DNA from 4 places in the Pseudomonas sp. FW300-N1A1 genome. Region 3 is predicted to be linked to each of the others. Evidence: predicted binding sites of a transcription regulator. Region 3 holds the regulator's gene; each other region holds the start of a gene.
The links. The regulator sigma-54, encoded in region 3, starts transcription at its own class of promoters, with help from an activator protein. The targets are predictions, from matches to a motif close to ANTGGCATNNANNTTGCTNT.
Positions count from the first base shown of each region.

Region 1: AC3WQN_RS08200 (pilin) is a predicted target of sigma-54. The motif match lies at 3,243-3,262, and genes of this name have one in related genera.
Region 2: AC3WQN_RS02110 (flagellar basal body rod protein FlgF) is a predicted target of sigma-54. The motif match lies at 2,703-2,722, and genes of this name have one in related genera.
Region 4: glnK (P-II family nitrogen regulator) is a predicted target of sigma-54. The motif match lies at 2,446-2,465, and genes of this name have one in related genera.

Region 1 covers NZ_JBYTBK010000008.1:37,059-42,138, forward strand. The annotation lists gene AC3WQN_RS08190 (DUF748 domain-containing protein) at 1-1,954, shown strand, start outside; gene AC3WQN_RS08195 (BON domain-containing protein) at 2,111-2,467, opposite strand; gene AC3WQN_RS08200 (pilin) at 2,777-3,193, opposite strand; gene AC3WQN_RS08205 (type II secretion system F family protein) at 3,523-4,740, shown strand; gene AC3WQN_RS08210 (prepilin peptidase) at 4,743-5,080, shown strand, end outside.
Region 2 covers NZ_JBYTBK010000001.1:424,785-429,864, forward strand. The annotation lists gene napA (nitrate reductase catalytic subunit NapA) at 1-1,456, shown strand, start outside; gene AC3WQN_RS02100 (nitrate reductase cytochrome c-type subunit) at 1,468-1,959, shown strand; gene AC3WQN_RS02105 (cytochrome c3 family protein) at 1,969-2,568, shown strand; gene AC3WQN_RS02110 (flagellar basal body rod protein FlgF) at 2,777-3,517, shown strand; gene flgG (flagellar basal-body rod protein FlgG) at 3,563-4,348, shown strand; gene flgH (flagellar basal body L-ring protein FlgH) at 4,401-5,080, shown strand, end outside.
Region 3 covers NZ_JBYTBK010000051.1:20,211-25,290, reverse strand. The annotation lists gene rapZ (RNase adapter RapZ) at 1-29, opposite strand, end outside; gene ptsN (PTS IIA-like nitrogen regulatory protein PtsN) at 32-496, opposite strand; gene hpf (ribosome hibernation-promoting factor, HPF/YfiA family) at 509-817, opposite strand; gene AC3WQN_RS23295 (RNA polymerase factor sigma-54) at 924-2,417, opposite strand; gene lptB (LPS export ABC transporter ATP-binding protein) at 2,600-3,325, opposite strand; gene lptA (lipopolysaccharide transport periplasmic protein LptA) at 3,326-3,874, opposite strand; gene lptC (LPS export ABC transporter periplasmic protein LptC) at 3,861-4,433, opposite strand; gene AC3WQN_RS23275 (KdsC family phosphatase) at 4,441-4,965, opposite strand; gene AC3WQN_RS23270 (KpsF/GutQ family sugar-phosphate isomerase) at 4,965-5,080, opposite strand, start outside.
Region 4 covers NZ_JBYTBK010000003.1:6,860-11,939, reverse strand. The annotation lists gene AC3WQN_RS03625 (secondary thiamine-phosphate synthase enzyme YjbQ) at 1-320, opposite strand, end outside; gene AC3WQN_RS03620 (ammonium transporter) at 533-1,870, opposite strand; gene glnK (P-II family nitrogen regulator) at 1,905-2,243, opposite strand; gene AC3WQN_RS03610 (accessory factor UbiK family protein) at 2,659-2,919, shown strand; gene AC3WQN_RS03605 (YifB family Mg chelatase-like AAA ATPase) at 3,164-4,657, shown strand; gene AC3WQN_RS03600 (LysR substrate-binding domain-containing protein) at 4,671-5,080, opposite strand, start outside.

The DNA of each region.
Region 1 (5,080 bases), on a different contig from region 3:
CAGTCAACCGGCCAAGCCTGCGGTAAAAGCCCAGGCCAGCAGCGCTCCGGTTTCCGTCGACGCACCAGCACCCGCAGCAACACCGGAACCTACCGCGCCGAGCAAACCCTGGCAGGTGCTGCTCAAGGACGTCGAGCTGCGCAACTATCAGGTGCATCTGGCCGATCGCCAGGCAACACCTGCGGTCGCGCTGGAGCTGGGCCCGCTGAACCTGGACCTGAAAAACTTCGATAGCCTCAATGGTTCGCCATTTACCCTCAAGCTCGACACCGGCCTGGGCAAGCAAGGCAAGCTGATGGCTGAAGGCGAGGTCAACCTGGCGCCCGTCAGCGCCCAGCTCAAGGTCAAGACCCAGGACATCGACCTGCGGGTCGCCCAGTCCTACATCAACCCGTTCATTCTCCTGGAACTGCGTTCCGGGATGCTCGGCAGTGACCTGGCCGTTAACCTGAAGAGCACTGAGCCCCTGGCGTTCAACGTCACCGGCAAGGCCCAGGTCGATCAGTTGCACACCCTCGACACCTTGAAGTCCCGCGACTTTCTCAAATGGCAGAAAGTCATGGTCGACGGGCTGAACTACCAGCATGGCGACAGCCTGTCGATCGACCGGATCAACCTGCAGCAACCCTATGCGCGCTTCATGATCAACGAAGACCGCACCACCAACATCGATGACCTGCTGATCCCGCAACCCGCCGACAGCGGCGCCAAGACCGGCGCGGCGAAACCGGTCGCGAGCAAGGACAAGCCGCTGGGCATCCACATCGGCGGCATTGCGATCAACGACGGCTCGGCCAACTTCGCCGACTTCAGCCTGACGCCCAACTTCGCCACTGCCATCCAGCAACTCAACGGCCAGATCGGCACCATCGACAGCCGCAAGGCCAAACCTGCCAGCGTTGACGTCAAAGGCAAGGTGGACCGCTACGCCCCGGTGACCATCAAGGGTAGCGTCAACCCGTTCGACCCGATGGCGGCACTGGATATCGCCACCAGTTTCAAACGGGTCGAGCTGACCACCCTGACGCCCTACTCCGGCAAGTTCGCCGGCTACCGGATCCGCAAGGGCCGGCTCAATCTCGACCTGCACTACCTGATCACCAAGGGCCAGCTCAAGGCAGAGAACAAAGTGGTGGTCGAACAGCTGGAACTGGGTGAGAAAGTCGACAGCCCGGACGCCGTGAGCTTGCCGCTGAAACTGGCCGTCGCCCTGCTCAAGGATGTCGATGGCAAGATCTCCATCGAGCTTCCGGTCACCGGCGACCTGAACAATCCACAATTCAGCGTGATGCCGATTGTCTGGCAAACCCTGCGCAACCTGATCGTGAAGGCTGCTGCCGCCCCTTTCAAACTCATTGGCGGGCTGGTTGCCGGTGGCGGTTCCGAGGACCTGGGCACCGTTTCGTTCGCACCGGGTTCCAGCGAGCTGAGCAAAGACGCCGAAGGCGCACTGGTCAAACTGGCCAGCGCACTCAAGGAACGCCCGGCCCTGCGCCTGGAAATCGAAGGCACCGCCGCACAAAGCAGCGACGGCCCATTGATTGCCGAGCAACGACTGGAGCGCGAGTACCAGTACACCTACTACAAGATACTCCAGCGTCGCGGCGACAAAGTGCCCGCCCAGGCTTCATTGCTGGAAGTCCCCGAGAGTGAAAAAACACCACTGCTGGAAGGCATTTACCGCATCCGTCTGAAAACCCAGCCACCGGCCGAATGGAAGGAACTGGGCAAGGAAGAACGTGCGGCGAAAATGCGTGAAGGGGTGATCAATTTCTGGGCTTCCAGCGACGTGCTCTTGCGTCAACTGGGCCAGGACCGCGCCAGCAGCATCAAGGACTACCTGGTGGACAAAGGCCAACTGGCCGATGACCGGGTGTACTTCATTGATGCCAACCTGGGTCAGGCCCAGAGCGATGGCCGGGTCATCACACCGATGCACCTGGACGCCGAGTAAGCGCACCGGCTCATTCCCCCCTCCCTCAAAAAACAGGCCCCGACATGCATGCCGGGGCCTGTCATGAGCACAGCCTGTGGGCTAAGAGTTGCGACAAGCGTATGGCTCGGCCCGCTTGTCGCGTCTTCTCCCGGTCCAGGCGAGAAGCCTTGCCTGTTACTGGGTTTTCAGGCCATCAGCCGATACGGCCATGACGCCCTTGATGCTCTTGGTGATGTTCACCGCGGTGGTTTTCTGGGCGGCGGTGAGTGCGACAGTCGAGGACAATGACACGACCCCCTTGTTGGTTTCGACTTTGATGTCGGTGCCCGGAATGCCTTTCTCGGTGATCAGATCGCTTTTGACTTTGGTCGTGATCCAGGTATCGGAAGTAGCTTCGGCAGCTTTATCCATCTCTCCGGCCGCCAGCGTCATGGGTGACTGGGTGGTTTGAGTGGTCTGCGCAAAAGCAGCGTTGGCCATGGTCAGGGTCAGAGCGGTAGCCGTTGCAGCAGCGATAGCGAACTTCTTCATACGAGTAACTCCTGTTAACCAGAAAGTCTGCTGTGTGCATTCCCAGCAGGGTTAACAAGGATAGTGCGAAGGTTGTGCCAACGCCCGACCAACAATTACCGCCTTATAAATCAATGAGTTATAAAAAATCCCATACCCCGCGATCATGCAATTTGCATGATCCGGGTATTCTCGACATGCAAGTTGCCGGGTTTATCGCAGGCCAAAAGTCATGAACCACTCGAAGTCTCATGCTCCGCCGCCCTCCCATCGCCCCAACAAAAATGCCTCGCCATTTCAAGCAAGGCATCCCGAAAAACGCTCAGGCACTCAGGTATCGCTGGCGGTACAGCCTTTGGGTGAATAGTCCGACGCCACCGTGGTCACGCAAGTCCAGCCACCGTCCTGCGTACGCGACAGGGTGATGGTTTTACTCAGCACCGCCCCCGGCGCACTGACAATCGTGCAGCCGATACTGCCGGCACCAGTGGATGCGGTTCCTGAAGCGGTGATGGTGCAGTTACTGGTGCTGGCCCGTCCGCCGAGCCGCTCCAGTGTCGGGTCATCGCCCTGGTTGATCACGTCCTCAAAGGGCACCTTCAATGCCGAAATCTCGGCCAGTCCGGCAGTGACCTTGGTACGCGCCTGATACTTGGAGTACATCGGCAAGGCGACGGTCGCCAGGATGCCAATGATCGCTACCACGATCAGCAATTCGATAAGGGTAAAACCGTTTTGTTGCTTCATACATCTAGCCCCCCCTGCATGAGCTGAAATCTCATGATCTGGACCGGTCGAAGCACAGCACATGCCAACCCCTACGCCCTGTGTTTGATGGGGTCCGGTCGACCGCTGCCGCTAAACGGCTCTGAAAAACCGCACTAACTGACACTATTTGTCACCTCAAGAGCGCCCACGCCTTGCCGTCCTTTGGCTAGGCTTGCGGATCTATGGCCTCTCAAGGATAACCGCCACGGGAACGCATCCGTCGTTTCAGGATCTACGAACCCAAGGCCTGCACAGCCGGAGGCGGCACCCGCCTTGAAGCAATCAACCCGGTCACCAAGGATTGAGCCATGGCGGTCAAAGCAGCAAAGATCAGCGTGTACACCTGGGAAGGCCGTGACAGCAAAGGCCATGCCGTCACCGGCGAGTTGAGCGGCCATAGCCCGGCCCTGATCAAGGCCCGGTTGCGTAAACAGGGGATTGTCCCGGGGAAGGTACGCAAGAAGTCCATCTCGCTGTTCAGCGTCACACAGCGGCCCAAGGCGCAGGATATTGCCGTCTTCACCCGGCAGATGGCGACCATGATCAAGGCCGGGGTGCCTGTGTTGCAGTCGTTCGACATCATTGGCGAAGGTTTCGACCACCCGGGTATGCGCACCCTGGTGGGCGAACTTAAAAAGGACGTCGCGGCCGGCAGCAGCTTCGCCAACGCACTGCGCAAACAGCCGGACTGTTTCGACGAACTCTATTGCAACCTGGTCGACGCCGGTGAACAGGCCGGCGCCCTCGACACGCTGTTGGAACGGGTCGCGACCTACAAGGAAAAGAGCGAGAGCCTCAAGGCCAGGATCAGGAACGCCATGACCTATCCGCTGGCCGTGGTCCTGGTCGCAATGATCGTCAGTGCCATCCTGCTGATCAACGTGGTACCGCAATTCCAGTCGGTGTTTGCCGGCTTCGGCGCGCAACTTCCGGGGTTCACCCTGATGGTGATCGGCCTGTCCGAACTCCTGCAGCGCTGGTGGTGGCTGCTGCTGACAGGGTTGATTGCCGGCGCACTGGGGCTGCGCCATGCCCATCGACGCTCACCCGGTTTTCGCGACTGGCTGGACGGCCAATGGCTGAGGCTGCCCCTGGTCGGCACGCTCATGCGCAAGTCCTCGGTGGCCCGTTATGCCCGTACCCTGTCGACCACCTTCGCCGCCGGTGTGCCGCTGGTGGAGGCACTGAACGCCGTGGCCGGCGCGACCGGCAACAGCGTGTTCAAACGAGCGGTACTGCGCATCAGGCAGGATGTCGCCAGCGGCATGCAGTTGAACTTCTCGATGCGTACCAGCGGCGTGTTTCCCGGCATGGCGGTGCAGATGACGGCCATTGGCGAGGAATCGGGTGCATTGGAGGAGATGCTCGACAACGTCGCGAGCTACTATGAAGCGGAAGTCGACTCGCTGGTCGATAATCTGACCAGCCTGATGGAACCCCTCATCATGGTGGTGCTCGGCGTTATCGTCGGCGGGCTGGTGGTTGCCATGTACCTGCCCATCTTCCAACTTGGCTCAGCGATCTGAACATGCCCTTGAGTGACTTATTCGCCGATTACCCCGTAGCCTTTACCGCCACCGCCTGCTTGCTCGGGCTGGTGATCGGCAGTTTTCTCAATGTACTGGTCTGGCGCCTGCCGCAAATGCTCGAGCGCGAATGGCGGGAACAGGCTCGGCAAGTGCTGGAATTGCCCAGCGAAACACCGGGCCCCGCCTACAACCTGATGCTACCGCACTCGCACTGCCCGCATTGCCAGCATCCACTGCGCGCCTGGGAAAACATTCCGCTGCTCAGCTATCTGCTCCTGCGCGGCCGCTGCTCAAGCTGCAAGGCCCCGATCAGTGCCCGTTATCCCTTGACCGAACT
Region 2 (5,080 bases), on a different contig from region 3:
GCCGGCCGAACGCCTCGAGGCCCTGGCGCAACTGTACGCGGACCCGAAGCGCAAAGTGGTTTCATTCTGGACCATGGGCTTCAACCAGCACACGCGCGGGGTGTGGGCCAATAACCTGATCTACAACATCCATCTGCTGACCGGCAAGATCAGCGAGCCGGGCAACAGTCCTTTCTCCCTGACCGGCCAGCCATCGGCCTGTGGCACGGCGCGGGAAGTGGGGACGTTTTCCCATCGCCTGCCCGCGGACCTGGTGGTCACCAACCCGGCGCACCGTGCGAAGGCGGAAAAAATCTGGAAGGTGCCGCCGGGTACCGTCAATGAAAAGATCGGGTTCCACGCGGTGCAGCAGAGCCGCATGCTCAAGGACAGTGTGATCAATGTCTACTGGACCATGGCCAGCAACAACATGCAGGCCGGTCCCAATATCATGCAGGAAGTACTGCCCGGCTGGCGCAACCCCCAGAACTTCGTGATTGTGTCCGACGTGTACCCGACGGTTTCCGCGCAGGCGGCCGATCTGATTCTGCCGACAGCGATGTGGGTCGAAAAAGAGGGCGCTTATGGCAATGCGGAGCGACGCACTCAGTTCTGGCATCAGTTGGTGACTGCGCCCGGTGACGCCAAGTCTGATCTCTGGCAACTGGTCGAGTTTTCCAAACGATTCACGACCGACGAAGTCTGGCCCGCGGAACTGCTGGCAACCTCACCGCAATACAAGGGCAAGACCCTGTTTGAGGTGTTGTTCAAGAACGGTCAGGTCGACCAGTTTCCGAATGAGCAGCTGGACGCCGCCTATCAAAACTCTGAGGCCAAGGACTTTGGTTTCTACCTGCAAAAAGGCCTGTTCGAAGAATATGCCCAGTTCGGCCGGGGCCACGGCCATGACCTTGCACCCTTTGATCTCTATCACACCGAGCGGGGTTTGCGCTGGCCGGTTGTCGACGGTAAGGAAACCCTCTGGCGTTTTCGTGAAGGCTATGACCCTTACGTGGAAAAGGGCAGCGGTGTGCAGTTCTATGGCTACCCCGACAAGAAAGCGATCATCTTTGCGCTGCCCTACGAGCCACCGGCGGAAGCCCCGGATGCGGACTTCCCGTTCTGGCTGAGCACCGGGCGGGTCCTGGAACACTGGCATACCGGGTCCATGACCCAGCGGGTGGAAGAGCTCTACAAGGCGGTGCCTGACGCGTTGGTGTACATGCACCCGGACGATGCCAAGGCCTTGAATGCCCGCCGCGGCAGTGAAGTCAAAGTGATCAGTCGCCGCGGTGAAATGCGCGGGCGCATCGAAACCCGAGGCCGTAACAAGCCGCCGCCGGGCTTGGTGTTCGTGCCGTTCTTCGATGCCAACAGGTTGATCAACAAGGTCACGCTCGATGCGACGGACCCGATCTCCAAACAGACGGATTACAAGAAATGCGCCGTCAGGATCGAGCTGATCAAGACAGCGTAAGGAGAGCTTTGATGAATGGTCGTTCGCTGTCCTTGCTTGCCGCGCTGCTGGTCTGGTTGCCGGTGGCATTCGCCGCGCAGCCGGGTTATCCGCTGGATGCACCCGCGCCGGATGGTCGGCGGGCGGGTGGCACCCTGACCCAGGAGTTGCCGGCGCCGCCGATTGCCGAAGACGAAAACAAGGACCTCAAGCGTGAGCGCAATTATCCCGAGCAACCGCCGACCATTCCCCACAGCATTCGCGGTTATTACATCGATAAAAACAGCAACAAGTGCCTGTCTTGTCATAGCCGGGCCAACAGTGCGCGCACCCAGGCACCGATGATCAGCATCACCCATTACATGGACCGGGATGGTCAGGCGCTGGCGGCGGTTTCACCCCGTCGATATTTCTGCAACCAGTGTCACGTGCCGCAGAAAGACGTGAAACCGCTGGTGAACAACAGCTTCAAGAATATTGACCAGGTGCTGCAAGACGAAATCAACAGCACGCAGAAGCCTTGAGGAGCGCTCATGAAGTCATTGTTTGTCCTGCTCAAAGACTATTGGGCCATTCTGCGTCGACCCAGCGTCCATTACAGCCTGGGCTTTCTGACACTCGGGGGGTTCATTGCCGGGGTGATCTTCTGGGGCGGTTTCAACACGGCGCTGGAAGCGACCAATACCGAGAAATTCTGCATCTCGTGCCATGAGATGCGCGACAACGTCTATGTCGAACTGCAGGAAACCATTCACTACACCAATCGCTCGGGCGTGCGTGCGACCTGTCCGGACTGCCATGTGCCACACGAATGGACCCACAAGATTGCGCGCAAGATGCAGGCGTCGAAAGAGGTCTGGGGCAAGGTCTTCGGAACCATCAGTACCCGTGAAAAATTCCTCGGTATGCGCCGTGAACTGGCGGAGCACGAGTGGGCCAGGCTCAAGGCCAACGACTCCAGGGAATGCCGCAATTGCCACAACTTCGAGTTCATGGATTTCACCCGCCAGGGCAAGCGCGCGGTCAGCATGCATTCCACTTCACTGGCGACGGGGCAGGCGACCTGCATCGACTGCCACAAGGGCATCGCCCACAAGCTACCGGACATGAGCGGGGTCAAAGGTTGGTACTGATCAGCAACAGCGCTTGAACGCATTGCCGCGAAGCGGCATAAGTGCGCCGGTTTTTCGTCTTTGACTCATTCCATCATTCCCCTCTGATTGTCCTCATGTCCTGTGTTTAAAGGACTTCGAACCTCTGCGCGCAAGTTGGTCTGCAAATTGCTACAGCCTGCGCAGTACAGCAGTGGGCGGCAAACGTCCGGCATGCAGAGGAACGATTGTGGACAAGTACCTTTATGTGGCAATGACCGGCGCCAGCCAGAACGCACTGGCGCAGAAGGCCCATGCCAACAACCTGGCGAACATCTCCACCAACGGCTTTCAGAAAGACCTGGAGCAGGCGCGGTCGATGCCGGTGTTTGGCGACAGCTTTCCGGCGCGCGCCTTCGCCATGAGCGAACGTCCTGCCACTGACTTCAGCCCCGGCTCGCTGGTGGAAACCGGTCGTGACCTCGACGTGGCGATCAGCGGCAACGGCTGGATTGCGGTGCAGAACCCCGATGGCGGTGAAAGCTACGTGCGCACCGGCAGCCTGAATGTCGATGCCCTGGGCGTGTTGCGCGCCGGCAACGGCATGCCGGTCATGGGCAATGGCGGGCCGATCGCCGTGCCGCCCGAGCAGAAAATCGAAGTCGGCCAGGACGGCACCATCAGCATCCGTGCCCTGGGCGAAGGCCCGAGCGTGATGGCTGAAGTCGACCGCATCAAGCTGGTCAACCCGGACCTGAAGAACATGACCAAGGGACTGGATGGTTCGATCCACACCAAGGACGGCCAGCCGGCGCCCGCCGATGCCAACGTGCAACTGGTGTCGGGGTTCCTCGAGTCGAGCAACGTCAACGCGGTGGAAGAGATGACATCGGTGCTGGCATTGGCCAAGCAGTTCGAGCTGCACATCAAGATGATGAACACCGCCAAAGAAGACGACCAGGCCATGGCTCGGGTCTTGCAGATCAGCTAATTATCAGAACGTCGCGCCGTAAAACAGGCGCACGAGGAGAATCGAATGCTTCCGGCTCTATGGGTTGCCAAGACAGGCCTGTCCGCCCAGGACACCAACCTGACGACTATTTCCAACAACCTGGCAAACGTCTCGACCACGGGTTTCAAGCGTGACCGTGCCGAGTTCCAGGACTTGCTGTACCAGATCAAGCGTCAGCCTGGCGCCCAGTCGACCCAGGACAGTGAACTGCCGTCGGGCCTGCAACTGGGTACCGGTGTGCGCATCGTCGGCACCCAGAAGAACTTCAGCGCCGGTAGCCTGCAGACCACCGAGCAGCCGCTGGACATGGCCATCGACGGCCGTGGTTTCTTCCAGATCCTGCAACCGGATGGCACCACGTCCTACACCCGCGACGGTACCTTCCACCTGGACTCCAATGGCCAGATCGTGACCTCCGCCGGGTTCGCCCTGGAACCGGCCATCGTTATCCCCAACGAAGCCCAGACCTTCACCGTGGGCCGTGACGGCACCGTTTCGATCACCATCGCCGGCAACCCGGCGGCCCAGGTGATCGGCAACCTGCAAACCGCCGACTTCATCAACCCGGCCGGCTTGCAGGCAACGGGCAACAACCTGTTCCTGGAAACCGCCGCCAGCGGTGCGCCGCAGGTCGGCACCCCGGGCCTGAACGGTTTCGGTTCCACGCTGCAGAACACCCTGGAAACCTCCAACGTCAGCACGGTCGAGGAGATGGTCAACATGATCACCACCCAGCGCGCCTACGAGATGAACTCCAAGGTGATCTCCACCGCCGACCAGATGCTCTCGTTCGTAACGCAGAATCTGTAATCCAGTCTATGGGGCGGCGTGAGGCCGCCTGCAACACCGTGAGGTTAGGGTCATGAATCGCTTTGTATCTGTTCTCGCACTGAGTGGGATCGCCGTGCTGGCGGGCTGCGTCGGGCCGACGCCGAAACCCAATGACCCTTACTACGCCCCCGTGTTGCCACGCACGCCACTGCCGGCGGCGGCCAACAACGGCTCGATCTATCAGGCCGGGTTCGAGCAGAACCTGTACAGCGACCGCAAGGCGTTTCGGGTCGGTGACATCATCACCATCACCCTGAACGAAAAAACCCAGGCCAGCAAAAACGCCAACTCCCAGGTGGGCAAGACCAGCAAGGCCGACATCGGCCTGACCTCGTTGTTCGGCAGCGTGCCCAACACCAATAACCCGTTTGGCAGTGGCGACCTGAGCCTGGAGGCCGGCTACAGCGGTGAGCGCGCGACCAAGGGCGACAGCAAGGCGGGGCAGGGCAACAGCCTGACCGGTTCGATCACCGTGACGGTGGCGGACGTCCTGCCCAACGGCATCATCTCTGTGCGCGGCGAAAAGTGGATGACCCTCAACACGGGCGACGAGCTGGTGCGTATTGCCGGCCTGGTGCGGGCGGACGATATCGCCACCGACAACACCGTGCCCTCGACCCGTATTGCCGATGCGCGCATCACTTATTCGGGTACCGGCTCGTTTGCCGATGCGAGTCAGCCAGGCTGGTTCGACCGTTTCTTCTTAAGCCC
Region 3 (5,080 bases):
GATCGGCCGCTGACGATGATCAGGCGCATGGTTAGTGACCGTTTTGCTCGTCCAGGACAACCTGATACAAGGCTTCGCTGCTGGTGGCGCTGCGCAGGCGATCGCGGACTTCCTTGCGGTCGAGCATGCTGGCGATCTGGCGTAGCAGTTCCAGGTGCGCATCGGTGGCGGCTTGGGGGACCAGCAGGACGAACAGCAGGTCGACCGGCGCGCCGTCGATGGCGTCGAAATCAATAGGCGCGTCCAGGTGCATCAAGGCGCTGATGGGCGACTCGCAACCTTTGAGGCGGCAATGGGGAATGGCGATGCCGTTGCCAAAACCGGTCGAGCCGAGTTTTTCACGGGCAATCAGGCTCTCGAAGACATCCTGCATCTCCAGCTCCGGGACTTCCCGGGCGATCAGGTTGGCTATCTGTTCAAGGGCACGTTTTTTACTGCCGCCCGGCACGTTCACCAGGGAACGGCCGGGGGTCAGGATGCTTTCAAGTCGGATCATGGGTTGGGGGTGTTAACGACCGGTCGCGCCCTGGAGGAGGCTCTGGGTCTTTTCCTTATGCTTTTTGAGTTGGCGATCCAGCTTGTCGGTCAGCAGGTCGATGGCGGCATACATGTCCGTATGCTCGGCATTGGCAACCACTTCTCCGCCGGGGATATGCAGCGTGGCTTCGATTTTCTGCAACAGCTTCTCGACATTCATCGTGACCTGCACGTTGGTGATCTTGTCGAAATGCCGCTCCAATCGGTCGAGTTTTTCGCCGATGTAGGTGCGCAGAGGTTCGGTCACTTCCAGTTGGTGTCCACTGATGTTGACTTGCATACAGCTTCTCCTTCGTTGCCAGTGCATAAGGCGGCAGGCTGAGTTGCCTGCCACTAGGATGTTTCCGAAAAATCGAATACACCCTGGAACGCGGTGGCCTGGCCCGTTACATCAATCGCTTGCGTTCGCTCGAAGGCGCGATCCCGAGGGACTCGCGGTACTTGGCGACGGTACGACGGGCTACCTGAATGCCTTGTGCCTCCAGTAAACCAGCGATCTTGCTGTCACTCAACGGCTTTTTCTGATTTTCCGCGGCAACCAGTTTTTTGATGATCGCGCGAATCGCTGTGGACGAGCATTCACCGCCCTCGGAGGTGCTGACGTGACTGGAGAAAAAATATTTCAGTTCATAAATACCGCGCGGGGTATGCATGAATTTTTGTGTGGTCACCCGTGAAATGGTCGACTCGTGCATGCCAACGGCTTCTGCGATGTCGTGCAGGACCAGCGGTTTCATCGCCTCGTCGCCATACTCGAGAAAGCCGCGCTGGTGCTCGACGATCTGGGTGGCCACTTTCATCAGGGTTTCGTTGCGGCTTTGCAGGCTCTTGATGAACCAGCGGGCTTCCTGCAACTGATTGCGCATGAAGGTGTTGTCGGCGCTGGTGTCGGCACGGCGGACGAAGCCGGCGTACTGTGGATTGACGCGCAGGCGTGGCACCGATTCCTGGTTGAGCTCCACCAGCCAGCGTTCGTTGTCCTTGCGTACGATGACGTCGGGCACCACGTACTCGGCTTCGCTGGACTCGATTTGCGAGCCAGGGCGCGGATTGAGGCTCTGCACCAACTCGATGACCTGGCGCAGCTCGTCTTCCTTGAGCTTCATGCGGCGCATCAACTGACTGTAGTCGCGGCTGCCAAGCAGGTCGATGTAGTCGGTGACCAGGCGTTTGGCTTCGGCCAGCCACGGGGTCTTGGCCGGCAACTGGCGCAATTGCAGCAGCAGGCATTCGCCCAGGTTGCGGGCGCCGATGCCGGCAGGCTCGAATTGCTGGATGCGGTGCAGGACGGCTTCGATTTCGTCCAGTTCGATGTCCAGTTCCGGGTCGAAGGCCTCGAGAATTTCTTCGAGGGTTTCGTCCAGGTAGCCCTGATTGTTGATGCAGTCGATCAGCGTGACGGCGATCAGGCGGTCGGTGTCGGACATCGGCGCCAGGTTCAATTGCCAGAGCAGGTGGCTCTGCAGGCTCTCGCCAGCCGATGTGCGGGTGGTGAAGTCCCACTCGTCGTCATCGTTGCTGGGCAGGCTGCTGGCGCTGGTCTGGTAAACGTCTTCCCAGGCGGTGTCGACGGGGAGTTCGTTGGGAATGCGCTCGTTCCATTCACCCTCTTCAAGGTTATCCACCGTGGGGGCGGTTTCCTGGTAGGAGGGTTCCTGGATCTCGGTGTTGGGTTTCTGCTCGATGTTGTCCGCCATTGGATCGGCGTTATCGAAGTCGTCGCCGTCTTCCTGACGTTCGAGCATTGGATTGGACTCCAATGCTTCCTGGATTTCCTGTTGCAGGTCCAGGGTCGACAATTGGAGCAGGCGGATGGCCTGTTGCAGCTGCGGTGTCATCGTCAGCTGCTGGCCCATTCTCAAGACTAGCGATGGTTTCATGGCTGGGGCTTAACACCTTATTCGCCGGCGCACATGCGCCATCCACTACAGGGCGCCGAAGCGCCAAACATAAGCAAATTATATGCCTGAAACTGAAGTGTTTGCCTAGAGCGTTGAGACAATAAAAACATTCACGACCGCATTGACATTACGCCCCGGCAACTCTCCAGGCGCCTCGGCGCCTAGAGGCGGAACTCATGGCCCAGATACACTTCCTTGACCAGCTCGTTGGCCAGGATGGTTTCAGCGTCGCCTTCGGCGATCAGTTGGCCGTCGTTGACGATGTAGGCCGTTTCGCAGATGTCCAGGGTTTCGCGGACGTTGTGGTCCGTGATCAGTACGCCAATGCCCTTGGCCTTGAGGTGGTGAATGATCTGCTTGATGTCACCTACCGAAATAGGGTCCACGCCGGCGAAGGGTTCGTCGAGCAGGATGAACTTCGGTGCCGTGGCCAGCGCGCGTGCGATTTCCACGCGGCGACGTTCACCGCCGGAAAGGCTCATGCCCAGGTTTTCACGAATGTGGTTGATGTGGAATTCCTGAAGCAGGCTTTCCAGCTCCTTGCGCCGACCGGCGTTGTCGAGTTCCTTGCGGGTTTCGAGAATGGCCATGATGTTGTCGGCGACCGACAGTTTGCGGAAGATCGACGCTTCTTGCGGAAGATAGCCGATGCCCGCCCGTGCACGCCCGTGCATGGGTTGGTGGCTGACGTCCAGGTCATCGATCAGCACGCGTCCCTGGTCGGCCTGGACCAGGCCCACGATCATGTAGAAACAGGTGGTCTTGCCGGCGCCATTCGGGCCTAGCAGGCCAACAATCTGGCCGCTGTCGATCGACAGGCTGACGTCACGCACGACCTGGCGACTCTTGTAGCTCTTGGCCAGATGCTGGGCTTTCAGAGTTGCCATTTAAGGGGCCTTTTGCTCGTCGGTTTTCTTTTTAGGCTGAATCACCATGTCGATGCGCGGGCGTTGTTCGGTGACCTTGCTGCCCGTCGCGCGACCGGCGCTGGCGAGCTTTTTGTTGGTGTCGTAGACGATTTTCTCGCCTTGGGTGATGTTGCCATCCTTGTCGACGACTTTGGCGCGATCGATCAGCACGACGCGGTCTTGCGAAGCGTGGTACTGGATAGTCACCCCATAACCCTGGACAGGCTTGGTGTCGCCCGCGGTTTGCATCTGCTCGAAGTAGGCCAGGTTGCCCACCGAGGTCACGACGTCGATATCGCCAGCCGCTGTGCGAGTGATAGTCACGGTGTTGCCGGTGACCTTCATCGTGCCCTGGGTGATGATCACGTCACCTTTGTAAGTGGCGATGCCGTTCTTGTCGTCCAGCTGTGCGTCGTCGGCCTGAATGCGGATAGGTTGATCTCTATCGTTCGGCAGAGCCCAGGCGCTCACGCTTCCCAGTGCTGCGCCCAGACTGAGCAAAATAGGGAGGGTTTTAACGAGCCTCATACTGTCCTCTTACGTTCGATAGCAGGTGTATCCTGCTTTCTTTCAAATACGCTTTCATGCCGGTCCCCGTCGATACACCGCCAGCACCGTCGATTCTAACGGCTTGCTGGGTCTGCGCATATTGCTGCTGCGGGAATACGGTCATGCGGCTGCTGGTAATGATCATCGCGCGGTCCTTTGCGTCGGTGCGCGCAATGCGTACCGAGTCGATCAGTTCGACTTCGGTGCCGCCAGGGTTGACCTCGCCACGCTCACTCTGGACGTGCCAGGGAAACTCGGTGCCGCGATACAGCTGCAGGTCCGGCTTGGTCACCAGTGTCACATCGCTGGCCTTGACGTGCTCGACCTTGTCGGAGGTCATTTCGTACTGCAACTTGCCGTCGGGCAGGTACTGCACGCTATGGGCGTTGGTTGCATAGAAGTCGATCTCGCTCTCGTTGACCACCGTTACCGGCTTGTCGAGAAAGCGTTCTGGACTGATATTCCAATAGCCAACAGCCGCGAGCAGCGCGGCAATGGCCCCGAAAAACAATATGTTGCGAAACTTTTTGCTCAGCATAAATGGCTCACAGGTACGCGGCGTTGGCGGCTTCAAGGTTGCCTTGGGCGCGTAGAATCAATTCGCAAAATTCGCGTGCTGCACCTTCGCCTCCACGGGCAAGGGTAGTGCCGTGGGCGTGTTCGCGAACGAAACTTGCAGCGTTGGCGACGGCCATGCCCAGGCCGACACGGCGAATCACCGGCAGGTCAGGCAGGTCGTCACCCAGATAGGCAACCTGCTCATAGCTCAGGCCCAGCTGCGCGAGAAGGCTGTCGAGTACGACCAGTTTGTCCTCGCGCCCCTGAAACAGGTGGGGAATCCCGAGATTTTTTGCGCGCTTCTCGACGAGCGGGGTCTTACGACCACTGATTATGGCCGTTGTTACACCCGTGGCCATCAACATTTTGATGCCCTGGCCGTCCAGGGTGTTGAACGACTTGAACTCGCTGCCGTCTTCGAGGAAGTACAGGCGCCCATCGGTCAGGACGCCATCGACGTCGAACACGGCCAGCCTGATGTTTTTGCCGCGTTGCAGCAGGTCGGTGTTCATTACATGACTCCCGCGCGCAGCAGGTCGGACAGGTTGAAGGCGCCAACGGGGCGATCGTCCTTGTCCACCACTACCAATGCGTTGATTCTGTTGTCTTCCATGATTTTCAGGGCTT
Region 4 (5,080 bases), on a different contig from region 3:
GCCGTGATCGGCAAACTCAACTGACAGCCTAGCAAACTGGCCTTGAAGTGCGCCGGGAGGTCGTCCAGGCCTTCGTCGTTATGCTCATAGCCGGCTGCGCCTTGTGGGATCAGCCGGTTGAAAAACCGTTCGAAGTCTCGACGTACCGCCGGATCGGCGTTCTCGTTGATGGTCAACGACGCCGAGGTATGCTGCAGCCACAAATGCAACAGACCCACCCGACATGCCCTGAGTTCAGGCAGGCCGGCGAGCAACTCGTCCGTTACCAGATGAAAGCCCCGAGGCCTTGCCCGCAGGGTAATCAGAGTCTGTTGCCACATACAGTTCTCCGCACGTTCGGGGCGCATTCTAGCGCGCTCTGGGAAAAAACAAAGACCCTAATATTCCCGCAATGCTGTAAGCCATCGCCCCTACAAAATCGTTCGGCGCAAAGGCTACAAAACACATCAGAAAAAACCTTTCAGCCCACTCCTTACGGTCAAACGCCAGACAAAAAAAAGCCCGGCAAGCCGGGCGATTTCTTTGCGCTGGCTTACAAGTTGTAGCCACGCTCGTTGTGTTGTGCCAGATCGAGGCCAACCGCTTCTTCCTCTTCGGTAATCCGCAGCCCCATGACCGCATCCAGCACCTTGAGAATGATGAACGTCGCGATGGCGGTGTAGATCACCGTGAAACCCACGCCTTTGCACTGAATCCAGACTTGTGCGGCGATGTCGGTCACGGTGCCGAAGCCACCCAGCGAAGGGGCTGCGAATACGCCGGTAAGGATGGCGCCGAGGATACCGCCGATACCGTGCACGCCAAAGGCGTCGAGGGAGTCGTCATAACCCATTTTGCGTTTCAGGGTCGTGGCGCAGAAGAAGCACACCACGCCGGCTGCCAGACCGATCACCAGGGCACCCATCGGGCCCACGGTGCCAGCAGCGGGTGTAATGGCCACCAGACCGGCGACGACACCCGAGGCGATACCCAGGGCGCTGGGTTTGCCGTGGGTCAGCCATTCAGCCAGCATCCAGCCCAGGGCTGCAGCGGCAGTCGCGATCTGAGTGACCAGCATCGCCATGCCGGCGGTGCCGTTGGCCGCCAGGGCGGAGCCGGCATTGAAGCCGAACCAGCCCACCCACAGCATCGCAGCGCCCATCAGGGTGTAGCCCAGGTTGTGCGGAGCCATGGGGGTGGTCGGGAAACCTTTGCGCTTGCCCAGTACCAGGCACGCCACCAGGCCGGCAATACCGGCGTTGATGTGCACCACGGTGCCGCCCGCGAAGTCCAGCACGCCCCAGTCCCACATCAGGCCGCCGTTGCCGGACCAGACCATGTGGGCAATCGGTGCATAGACCAGGGTGAACCACACGCCCATGAAGATCAGCATGGCGGAGAACTTCATCCGCTCGGCAAAGGCGCCGACGATCAGCGCAGGGGTGATGATGGCGAACGTCATCTGGAAGGTGATGAACACCGCCTCAGGGAACAGTGCAGCAGGTCCAGTCACGCTCGCTGGCGTGACACCGGCGAGGAACGCCTTGCCCATGCCGCCGACGAACGAGTTGAGATTGACGACGCCCTGCTCCATGCCGGTGGTGTCGAACGCAATGCTGTAGCCATAAATGACCCACAGGATGCTGATCAGACCGGTAATGGCGAAGCACTGCATCATCACGGAAAGAATGTTTTTGGAGCGCACCATGCCGCCGTAGAACAACGCGAGGCCTGGAATAGTCATGAAAAGCACAAGGGCAGTAGCAGTCAACATCCAGGCGGTGTCACCGGCGTTGAGGACCGGAGCCGCCACTTCGTCTGCCGCCATGGCCAGGCTGGGCATTACGAAGGACAACAGGGCTCCTAGCCCTGCGAATTTACGCAGAGTCATATTGTTTTCTCCTGGGGCGTTGGGGTTTGGCGGCTTAGATTGCGTCGGTATCGGTTTCGCCGGTACGGATGCGAATAGCCTGTTCCAGATTGACCACGAAGATCTTGCCGTCACCAATCTTGCCGGTGTTGGCCGCCTTGGTTATCGCCTCGATAACCCGGTCAAGATCCTTGTCGTCGATGGCGACATCGATCTTCACCTTGGGCAGGAAATCGACCACGTACTCCGCGCCGCGATACAGCTCGGTGTGACCCTTCTGCCGACCGAAGCCTTTGACCTCAGTAACGGTAATGCCCTGCACGCCGATCTCGGACAACGACTCGCGTACGTCATCCAGTTTGAACGGCTTGATGATGGCAGTGACTAGCTTCATGAAAACTCTCTCCCGAATTGGTGGACTTGCCCCAGGAAAACAAACCCGTCTCAAGTCTAAGCGCAGTGCCTGGCTTTGTAACGCATCGTCGGCCTTACCTGCCCGACTGACGCCAGTTAACCGCTCCTGACGAAACTCCCCGCTCCGCCTGCCGCACTGCATTCGTCACAGCGACTGCATCAGTGCATGGGTTACTCAAGTCTTAGCAGAAAGCTTGCCATCTCCTGAAAAGTCACTGATTTCAATCCCTTGCCCGCGACCGCGAGCGCTTACCCTGATTTGCCCTCATCGATACGCACGAAAACAGTGCGCCGACGGGCGGCCATGTGCGCGAAAACCGTGCGACCCGGTGCACACAAATGACCATAGACGCTGCGTGATACACTGCCAGCCATCAGTTTTAAGGACCCTTACCATGCTCGCGCCCAAAGACCTCCTCGACGCCCTGAGCGGCCACGCCTCCCGCCTGTTCAGCGGCGAAACCCCGCTGCCGAAAAGCGAAATCGAAAGTCAGTTCAAAGCCCTGCTGCAAAGCGGCTTCAGCAAACTGGACCTGGTGAGCCGGGAAGAATTCGACAGCCAGATGGTCGTCCTGGCACGCACCCGGGCACGGCTGGAGAGCCTTGAGGCAAAAGTGGCGGAACTGGAAGCGAAGCTCAACCCGCCCGCCGAGTGACCCCCTTACAGTAGGAGCAGCCGCTCGATGCTCGAGCGCTCGCGCTGGGCGTCAACGATTAAGCGTGCTGTCTGAATAGACGCGACGCTCTTGCGTTCATCGCGAGCGCGCTCGCGCCTACAAATGCCCCCCGTCCGCAACATTCTGCGAACGTTTGCCCGCCCTCGCGCGGCGCTAAAACACCCCCGCGCAACTACCCTTGAACAACCGCAGGAAGCGGCCTTCTTTCGCTCAAGGAATGACCATGTCTCTGTCCATCGTCCACAGTCGCGCCCAGGTGGGCGTCGAGGCGCCTGCCGTTACCGTCGAAGTCCACCTGGCCAACGGCTTGCCGTCGCTGACGATGGTCGGCTTGCCCGAAGCGGCGGTGAAGGAAAGCAAGGACCGGGTGCGCAGTGCGATCATCAATTCAGGGCTGCAGTTTCCGGCGCGACGCATCACGCTGAACCTCGCCCCTGCTGATTTGCCGAAGGATGGCGGGCGGTTCGACCTGGCGATAGCCCTGGGAATCCTGTCGGCCAGCGTGCAAGTGCCGACGTTGACCCTCGATGATGTGGAGTGCCTGGGAGAGCTGGCACTTTCCGGTGAGGTGCGGGCGGTTCGCGGGGTATTGCCGGCGGCCCTCGCGGCGCGCCAGGCCGGACGTGCATTGGTGGTGCCGTGGGCGAATGCCGAGGAGGCTTGCCTGGCCTCCGGATTGAAGGTGATCGCGGTGAACCACCTACTGGAAGCGGTCGCCCATTTCAACGGTCACACGCCCCTCGAACCCTACACCTCCGATGGCTTGCTCCATGCCAGCAAGCCCTATCCCGACCTGAATGAAGTGCAGGGCCAGATTGCAGCCAAGCGGGCGCTGCTGATTGCTGCCGCGGGGGCGCATAACCTGTTGTTCAGCGGGCCACCGGGCACGGGAAAAACCTTGTTGGCGAGTCGTTTGCCAGGGCTGTTGCCACCCCTGACAGAGAGCGAAGCACTGGAAGTGGCGGCGATTCAATCGGTCGCCAGTTGCGTGCCCTTGAGTCATTGGCCGCAACGGCCCTTCAGGCAACCCCATCACTCTGCTTCAGGCCCGGCGCTGGTCGGCGGCGGTTCGAAACCACAGCCTGGCGAAATCACCCTGGCCCATCACGGCGTACTGTTCCTCGATGAGCTTCCGGAGTTCGACCGCAAGGTATTGGAGGTGCTGCGCGAGCCACTGGAGTCCGGCCAGATTGTGATCTCGCGGGCCCGGGATCGCGTGCGTTTCCCGGCCCGCTTCCAGTTGGTGGCGGCCATGAACCCCTGCCCCTGTGGCTACCTGGGCGACCCCAGTGGCCGCTGCTCCTGCACGCCGGACATGGTCCAGCGCTACCGCAACAAACTCTCCGGCCCCCTGCTTGACCGTATCGACCTGCACCTGACCGTTGCCCGCGAGGCCACCGCGCTCAATCCCGCTGTCCAACCCGGCGACAACACCGCCAGCGCCGCCGAGCGCGTTGCCCACGCCCGTGAGCGCCAGCACAAGCGCCAGGGTTGCGCGAACGCCTTTCTCGATCTGCCCGGCCTGCGTCAGCACTGCAGACTATCCAAGGCTGATGAACACTGGCTGGAGAGCGCCTGCGAACGGCTGACCCTGTCCCTCAGGGCGGCCCATCGCTTGCTCAAGGTCTCGCGCACCCTGGCGGACCTTGAACAGGTGGAACACATCCAGCGCGACCACCTGGCCGAGGCGCTGCACTATCGACCTTCGAGCCAGTGAATGACGCACCGGCTCAGTCCAGGCGCGGGACGTCCGGCAGCTCCATGGCCTGTACTTCTCCCTGCAGGAAGTCACCCAGACGACGCAAACGCTCGCCTCCCGGACGGGTTTTCGGCCAGACCAGATAGTAATTCAGGCCGCTGGCAACGGCGGTCGGCCACGGCAGACTCAAGCGTCCTTGAGCCACGTCCTCGGCCACCATCAGCAAGTCACCCATCGACACGCCATACCCACGGGCGGCGGCAATCATCCCCAGCTCCAGGGTGTCGAACACCTGCCCGCCCTTGAGCGACACCTGCTCGGACAGGCCCATGCGCTCCAGCCAACTGCGCCAGTCGCGGCGATCCGGGGTCGGGTGGAGCAATTCGGTACTGGCCAGGCGCTCGACGTCCCAGGGCTGATCGTTCAACAGATTCGGCGCGC